DNA from 2 places in the Georgenia sp. Z2081 genome. Region 2 is predicted to be linked to the other one. Evidence: riboswitches for the same ligand, from Rfam matches in the RefSeq annotation. Region 2 holds a riboswitch; the other holds the start of a gene.
The links. Region 2 has a riboswitch for thiamine pyrophosphate ahead of ACZLKG_RS01700 (thiamine ABC transporter substrate-binding protein). Riboswitches for the same ligand answer to the same signal wherever they lie in the genome.
Positions count from the first base shown of each region.

Region 1: another riboswitch for thiamine pyrophosphate. It lies ahead of ACZLKG_RS09255 (YkoF family thiamine/hydroxymethylpyrimidine-binding protein); the one in region 2 lies ahead of ACZLKG_RS01700 (thiamine ABC transporter substrate-binding protein).

Region 1 is NZ_JBUZNK010000005.1:207,768-211,695, reverse strand. Features, by position in the region: gene ACZLKG_RS09265 (ABC transporter ATP-binding protein) at 1-993, opposite strand, end outside; gene ACZLKG_RS09260 (ECF transporter S component) at 1,065-1,664, opposite strand; gene ACZLKG_RS09255 (YkoF family thiamine/hydroxymethylpyrimidine-binding protein) at 1,661-2,368, opposite strand; TPP riboswitch at 2,414-2,521, opposite strand; gene ACZLKG_RS09250 (homocysteine S-methyltransferase family protein) at 2,581-3,744, opposite strand; gene ACZLKG_RS09245 (ribbon-helix-helix protein, CopG family) at 3,775-3,928, shown strand, end outside.
Region 2 is NZ_JBUZNK010000001.1:357,580-361,507, forward strand. Features, by position in the region: gene ACZLKG_RS01680 (Na+/H+ antiporter subunit E) at 1-343, shown strand, start outside; gene ACZLKG_RS01685 (MrpF/PhaF family protein) at 343-765, shown strand; gene mnhG (monovalent cation/H(+) antiporter subunit G) at 762-1,142, shown strand; gene ACZLKG_RS01695 (DUF4235 domain-containing protein) at 1,226-1,504, shown strand; TPP riboswitch at 1,631-1,737, shown strand; gene ACZLKG_RS01700 (thiamine ABC transporter substrate-binding protein) at 1,794-2,996, shown strand; gene ACZLKG_RS01705 (ABC transporter permease) at 2,993-3,928, shown strand, end outside.

The DNA of each region.
Region 1 (3,928 bases), on a different contig from region 2:
CAGCCCGCGCGCGGACAGGAGGGGCGGTCCGGCAGTGGTCGGCGCCGACTCGGGCGCCGACACAGGCTCGGGCCCCGGTCCTGGATCGGTCTCCGGCTCGGTCCCCGGGCCCGACCCCGGTGCCACCTCGGCGGCGAGCCCGCGCAGGTAGTCGGTGCAGCGGGCAGACGACAGCCCGCCCGGTCCACCGCAGGCCGCCGCGAGCTCCGCCTCGAGCGGCAGCCAGCAGCCGGCCGCCACGAGCTGTTCGGCGTGCGCGAGCAGGATCTCGACGGTGTCGCCCGCGGCGAGCAGCGTGCCGTCGGGGCCGAGCACAACGGCGCGGGAGGGCAGCCCGGCGATGCCGGCCGGGCCCGCCCACTCGTCGAGCCGGTGCTCGACGAGCACGACCGTCGGGTGGTGGCGCCGCACCGCCGTGCCCAGTGCGTCGCGCACGGCGGCGATGCCGGCCGGGTCGAGCATCGAGGTGGGCTCGTCGAGGACGAGCACCTCCGGCTCCGTGACGAGCGCGGCCGCGAGCGCCACCCGCTGCGACTCGCCGCCGGAGAGGTCGGCGGAGGACCGGTCGCGCAGCGCGCCCGCGCCGACGGCGTCGAGCGCGGTGTCGATGCGGTCGTCGATCGCGGCCGGGTCGGTGCCGTGGTTCTCGAGCGGGAGCGCGAGCTCCTGCTCGACCACCGGCAGGCACACCGCGGCGCCCGGGTCCTGTGCGAGGGCGCCGATGCGGCGGGAGCGCTCGACCACGGGCGTGCCGAGGTCGTGCGCCCCGGCCACCGTCACCTCCCCCGTGACCCGTGCCGTCACCGTGTGGGGCACGACCCCGGTGATCACCTGCAGCACCGTCGACTTGCCCGAGCCCGAGGGCCCCAGGACCACCACGTGCTCGCCGGGCGCGACGCCGAGCGTGACACCGCTCAGCGCCGGCTCCGGCCGGCGCGGGAAGTGCACCGACACGTCGGTCAGCGCGACGGCCGACGCCGCCGCCGTGCCCACGGCCGGACGGTCGTGCCCGGTGGCGGCCCTGTCGTCGGGGGAGGTCCGGGCCGGCCGTGCCGACAGGCCCGTCATGCCTGACCGGCCCGGCCGATGGCGAAGTTGTCCACGACCCCGGTGCGCGCGAGCGCGTCGACGACCACCTTGGCGAGGAGCCCGCCCAGGACGACGCCGGACAGCGCCTGGATCGCCAGGCGCAGCGCGAAGATGTCCTGCCCGTACCAGCCCGAGCGGAACGCGGAGTAGAAGAACACCAGCGTTGCGCCGAGGAGCCCGGCCAGGGCGAAGATGCCCCACCCGAACCTCCGGTAGCGGGTGAGGAAGAACGGGAGCTCGCAGCCGACGCCCTGGAGCAGGGCCGCCACGAGGAGCAGCGGGCCGACCGGTGAACCGAGGAACGCGAACTCGATGGTCGCGGCGAGGACCTCGGCGAGCACGCCGGCGCCGGGACGCCGCACGATGGCCACCGCGATCGGGGCGACGATCAGCCAACCACCGAAGAGGACGTGCTCGGAGAGGTCGCCCGCGGGGCCCATGAGGACGCGCAGCCCGCTCCAGCCCTGGACGAGAGCCCAGTAGGCGAACCCGAAGACCGCGCCGAGCACCACCACGATCACGAGGTCCTTCAGCGCCCACGGGCCGTACCCGTGGCTCTGGTCCGCGCCGCTCATGACGCCACCTGCTCGCTCGGCGAACCCACCGAGACCGTGAGATGGGTGACGACGTGCGGGACGCTCGCGCCGACCCGCGCCCACGCGTCCGTCGCCGTGGCCAGGACCTCGGCGAGGTCGCCGGTGAGCATGGTCGCGTAGTGCGCGGCCTCGCTCGCCACGCCCCGCTCCCGCGCCTCGGCGATGGCCGCCATGATCGGCTCCATGTGCTCGCCGGCGCCGGACGAGCCGTCGAGCAGCGGGTAGAGCGACCACTGCGCTCGCGCGGCGATCCCGGTCGGTGCGAGCTCGACCGGCTCGCCGCCGCCGACGACGGCGCCCGGCTCGCAGGTCACCTCGCCGGGGCAGCCGCGGGAGAGCAGGATGTGGGCGACGACGTGGCCGCCGTCGGTGCGGCGCGAGGCCGCCTCGACCAGCCCGGCCGCGTAGGCGGCCAGGCGCTGCTCGGCCGGGGCACGGCGGGCGCCGACGTACGTGCTGACGGCGTCGGACTCGACGACCAGGCCGTCGAGCAGGCCGCGGTCGGCGACGTCGGCGAGCGAGCCGAGGATGACGTCGACGAAGTCGCTCGTGTGCGGGTGGATGCTCACGCGCATGCCGATCCCGCGCTGCTCGGTGGCGTCGGTCGAGACGGTGTCGGTGGCGATGCTCGTGCCGGTCGAGCGGGTGCCCGGGTCCGTCCGGGTGGTGTCGTGCTGGGTCACGGTGCCTTCCTCGGCCCGCGGGTACATCGAGACCTCCCGGCACGGCGGCCGACAGGCTCCCTGCTTCCTACGCCGGTACGAACCGGATCAGGTCGGCGGGTCTGCGGTCGTTCCGCACTCTCAGCGCCTGCAGGCGCTCCCCGGGGGTTGCCGGCACGCTACCCGGACGGGCCTGAAGCTGTCGAGGCCTGCCCGCAGGGTGGCGACCCAGGTCAGGCGCGCGACCCGAGGGCCGCGATGTGCTCCGGGAGCCGTTCGTGGCTGCCGTACATGAAGTGGTTCTCCATGCGCTCGGAGAACCGGCTCGCCTCCGTGGTCCGCCCGACCGCCTCGGCGACCTCGCGGATGTGGATCGGCGCCGCGCCGCAGCACACGCCCAGGTAGTTCACGCCGAGGTCGAGGGCCTCGCGGGCGAACGCGCCGATCTCGTAGCGGTTGGCGTACAGCGGGTCCAGCGCGGTCGGGAACGTCCGGCCGTGCGGCGCGGGGACGGAGGCGGCGACGTCGGAGAGGTTGAAGAACGTGGGCTCGGCCTCCGTCGTCCGGTAGGGGATCGGCAGGGCGCCCACGTGGCAGGAGACGGCGGCGCGGATCTCGCGCAGCCACGGCAGCATCGTGTCCGGGCCCCGGAAACAGTTGAGCCCGACGACGTCGGCCCCGCCCTGCTCGAGGCGCTGTGCGGTCTCGACGATCCCGAGTCCGTCGGCCATCTCCTGGAAGGCCATCGGCGCGAGGGTGAGCACCACCGGCAGGCCCGAGCCCTTGGCGATCTCGAGGGCGGCCAGCGCCTCTCCCGCGTAGTAGAAGGTCTCCCCGACGATGAGGTCGGCGCCCTCCTCGACGGCCCAGCCGACCATCTCCTCGAACATCGCACGCACCTCGTCCTGGCGCGCGGTGTCGGACGGGTCCCAGATGTTGGAGTTCGAGATGTTGCCGGCCACGAGGTTGCCGGGTACGCGGTCGGCGACCTCGCGCGCGATGCGCAGCGCGGAGCGGTTGAGCGGCTCGAGCAGATCCTCCTTGCCGATCACCCGCATCTTCTCGCGGTGGCCGTTGTACGTGAACGCCTCCACGATGTCCGACCCGGCTCGCTGGAAGTCGACGTGGAGCGCCGTGAGGGCCTCGGGGTGCTCGAGCGCGACCTCGGGCACGAACTCGCCGGCGGTGAGGTAGCCGCGCCGCTCGAGCTCGAAGAGGAATCCCTCGGCGCAGATCACCGGGCCGGCGTCGAGCCGTGCGGTGAAGGTCTGGTGGTCGGTCACGTGCTGCTCCTCGGGGTCGACGAGATGTCCGGCGTAGTGAACCGTGCCGGCCTGGGGTCGTGCGGCGCGGAACCGGCTGAGCCCACCAGGTGGGACGGCGGGGACTCCAGACATGAGCAGGTATGCACATGCTACGGTCTGCGCATGTCATTGCTCGAGCGGCGGCTCCAGGTCCTCGTCGACGCGCAGAGGTACGAGCGGTTGGAGTCCGAGGCGCGTGCCACGGGGCGCTCCGTCGGCGCCCTCGTGCGCTCGGCGATCGACGCCCACTTCGACGACGCGGCAGCGACCTCAGCAG
Region 2 (3,928 bases):
CCTCACCGGCACCGGCGGGATGTGCTCGCTGGTGCCCGGCTCGCTCGTCGTCGAGGCCATGCGCCTGTCCGGGATGCTCTACATGCACATCCTCGACGTCGACATCGCGGGCGGTCTCGAGCGTGCGCACTCCGACGTCCTCGACCAGGAGGAACGTCTCCTGCGGGCCTTCGCCACCGACGACCAGCTCGTCGACGCCGGCTTCCGCCCGGGCTGGTCCCGGCGCGCCGGGCGGCTGCCGTCGCCGTCCGTCGAGGGCCCGGCGGCCGAGGCCCCGCCGGAGGACGGCCAGTCGGCGGCCGGCCAGGTCGGTCCGTCCCCGACGACGGGGGGCGGTGCGTGATGGAGATCGTCGTCTACGCCTGCCTCGCCGTGGTGGTGCTCGCCGTCTTCACCGCGCTCGTGCGCCTGGAGCGCGGGCCGTCCACGCTCGACCGCGCGGTCTCCACGGACGTCGTCACCGCGTCCGTCGTCGCGCTCGTGGGGCTGCTCATCGCGTGGACCGGGAGCGCCGCGTACGTGCCGATGCTCGTGGTCATCACGCTCGTCGGGTTCCTCACCACGGTGACGATCGCGCGGTTCACCGCGGTCGAGAAGTCCGACGAGGCCCGCATCCTCACCAAGGAGGAGCTCGCCCAGGTCATCGCGCGCGAGCGCGAGCTCGACGACGACGACGCGCCCGTCCACGGTCCCGACTCGCCGCGCGTGACGGGCGAGGACACCTCGGGCCCGGAGGACGACGGCACCGGGGAGGGACGGTCATGAGCTGGTCCGACGTCGTGACGGTGCTCGCCGCGATCCTGCTGGTCGCGGGCTCGCTGCTGGTGCTCGTCGCCGCGGTCGCGCTCGTGCGCTTCCCCGACCTGTTCAGCCGGATGCACGCCGCGGCCAAGCCGCAGGTGCTGGGTCTCGCCCTGCTCATGGCGGGGGTCGCTCTCGAGGTGCGCGACCCGCGGATCGGGTGGACGCTTGTCCTCGTCGTCGCGTTCCAGCTCCTCACGGCGCCCATCAGCGCCCACATGGCCGGGCGCGGCGGCTACCGCACCGGTCGGGTGGACAGGTCCGCGCTCGTGGTCGACGAGCTGGCCGAGGACATCGAGGCCTCGGGCGGGGACGCGAACCACAAGCACACTGGGGCATGATCGTCCCGACGGACTGCGCGGGAAGGCCGGGCAGCCCGGGAGACCACGACCAGGGCGTCACGCCCTGACCACGGAGGGCACAGATGGACATCGGTTGGAAGATCGTGAGCACGGGCGCCGGCGTGGTCGCCGGCATCGCGGCGAACAAGATCCTCTCGAAGGGCTGGGTCGCGGTCACGGGCCACGAGCCGCCGGAGGTCGTCGACGGCGACGACTCGGTCTCCCTGGTCGAGATCGTGGTGTTCACGGCCGTCTCGGGGGCCGTCGTCGGCCTGGTCCGCCAGCTGGCCATGCGCCAGGCCGCCAAGTGGTACAAGCCCGCCGAGCTGCAGAAGGTCTCGGACGACGTCTTCGACGACTGACGACCCTTCGCGCGCATGGCGCCGGGGCGCGACCGGCGGCCGTCCGACGTCGCCCGGCCCCGCCGCAGGCCCGCACCACGCACGTGGTGCGGGCCGCGTCGTGTCCGGGCGGCGCGGTAGCATGCCGGTGAACGACAGGGGAGCGCCGACCACGGCGCTGAGAGTGCGGTACGCCGCAGACCCTCGAACCTGATCCGGTTAGCACCGGCGGAGGTAGTCGGGACATCTCTCCGTCGTCGCGGTACCCGCCGCGGCGACGAACCCTGCGCACCCACGCAGGAGGTACGACATGCGCAGCACCATCACCGGCCCGGGCACCGGCTTCCGCCGCCCGGGCGCCGGCACGGACCACCCGGGCCCCCACCGCCGGGGCGCGCGGGCTCTCGGGCTCGGCACGGCCCTCGCCCTCACCCTCGCCGGCTGCTCGCTGGGCGGCGGGGACGAGGACACGGACGACTCCGAGGGCGCGGGCGACGCGGAGACGGCGGAGCAGGCGTCCGAGGGCGCGTCCGGCGGGTCCGGCGAGGCGCCGGCAGGCGCGGGCGGCGAGGTCGCTCTCGTCACGCACGACTCGTTCAACCTCCCCGACGAGCTGATCGAGCAGTTCGAGGCGGAGAGCGGGTACACGCTCGTCGTCACGGCGCCCGGGGACGCGGGCAGCGTCGTCAACGAGCTCCTCCTCACCGCGGGCAGCCCGTCCGCCGACGTCGTGTACGGCATCGACAACGCCTACGCGAGCCGTGCGATCGACGGGGGCGTGCTCGAGCCCTACACCTCGCCGGACCTGCCCGCCTCCGCGGAGGACCTGCTCGTCGACGGAGGGGACCAGCTCACTCCCGTCGACTTCGGCGACGTGTGCCTCAACGTCGACACCGCGTGGTTCGAGCGGGAGGGGCTCACGCCGCCGCAGACGCTCGCGGACCTGACCGAGCCCGACTACGCGGACCTCACGGTCGTCACCGACCCGAACGTCTCCTCGCCGGGTCTCTCGCTCCTCGTGGCCACCGTCGCGGAGAGCGGCGAGGAGGGGTTCGCCGACTACTGGCAGAGCCTTCTCGACAACGGCCTGCGGGTCGTCGACTCCTGGTCGGACGCCTACTACGTCGACTTCACGTTCTCCGGCGGGGACCGCCCGATCGTCCTGTCCTACTCCTCCTCCCCGGCCGCGACCCCCACCGAGGACGGCACGGGCTCGACCACGGCGGCGCTGCTCGACACCTGCGTCCGGCAGGTGGAGTACGCGGGCGTCGTGGCGGACGCGAGCAACCCCGAGGGTGCGCGCGCGGTGATCGACTGGTTGCTGTCCGCGGACGTCCAGGCCGCCATGCCCGAGTCGATGTACATGTACCCCGTCGACGACGAGGCCCCGCTGCCCGAGGCGTGGTCCGAGTTCGCACCGCCCGCCGAGGAGCCGATCGAGATGCCGGCCGGCGAGATCGACGCGAACCGCGAGGAGTGGCTGCGCACCTGGGACGAGGTGGTCGGCGGTTGACGGCCCGCCGCCTCGCGCGCGCTCTCGCGGTCGGGGTGCCGGTCGCGTTCCTCGCGATCTTCTTCGTCGCGCCCGTCGCGGCGCTGGTGGTCCACGGGCTGCTGCCGGGGGAGCGGATCCCCGGGATCCCCGCCGGCGACCCCGTGCTGGAGATCCTCGCGCGCAGGTCCACGCTCGACGCGCTCTGGCGCACCCTCGCGCAGGCGCTCGCCGCGACCGTCTGCGCGCTCGCGCTCGGGGTCCCGGGCGCGTACGTCCTGTACCGGACGTCGTTCCCCGGTCGCCGGATCCTGCGCGCGGTCGTCGCGGTGCCGTTCGTGCTGCCCACCGTGGTCGTCGGCGTCGCGTTCCGGGCGGTCCTCGCCCCGTCGGGCGTCCTGGGGTTCCTCGGGCTCGACCGGTCCCCGTGGGCGCTGCTCGCGGCGCTCGTGTTCTTCAACTACTCGGTCGTCGTCCGGGTGGTCGGGCCGGCGTGGGCCGCGCTGGACCCGCGGCCGGAGCAGGCGGCGCGCACGCTCGGCGCCTCCCCGTGGCGGGCGCTGCGCACGGTCACGCTGCCCGCCCTGACCCCGGCGATCACCTCCGCCGGTGCGCTCGTCGCCCTGTTCTGCGCGACCTCCTACGGGATCGTCCGCAGCCTCGGCCCGCTCGGCTGGTCGACCCTCGAGACCGAGATCTGGCGGCTGGGCACCCGCAACCTCGACCTGCGCGGGGCCGCGGTGCTCTCGATCGTGCAGATCGCCGTCGTCGTGGCGGCCACCCTGCTCGTCGCGCGGTCCCGGCGCCCGGCCGGCCGGGTGCGTCCCGTCGCGACCCCGCCGCTCGACCTCCGCTCGCCCGGCACCCTGGGCGCCGCCGCGCTGACGGCCGCCGTCGTCGCCGGTCTGCTGATCGCGCCGATGCTCGGCCTCGTCGAGCGCTCGCTGCGCGCG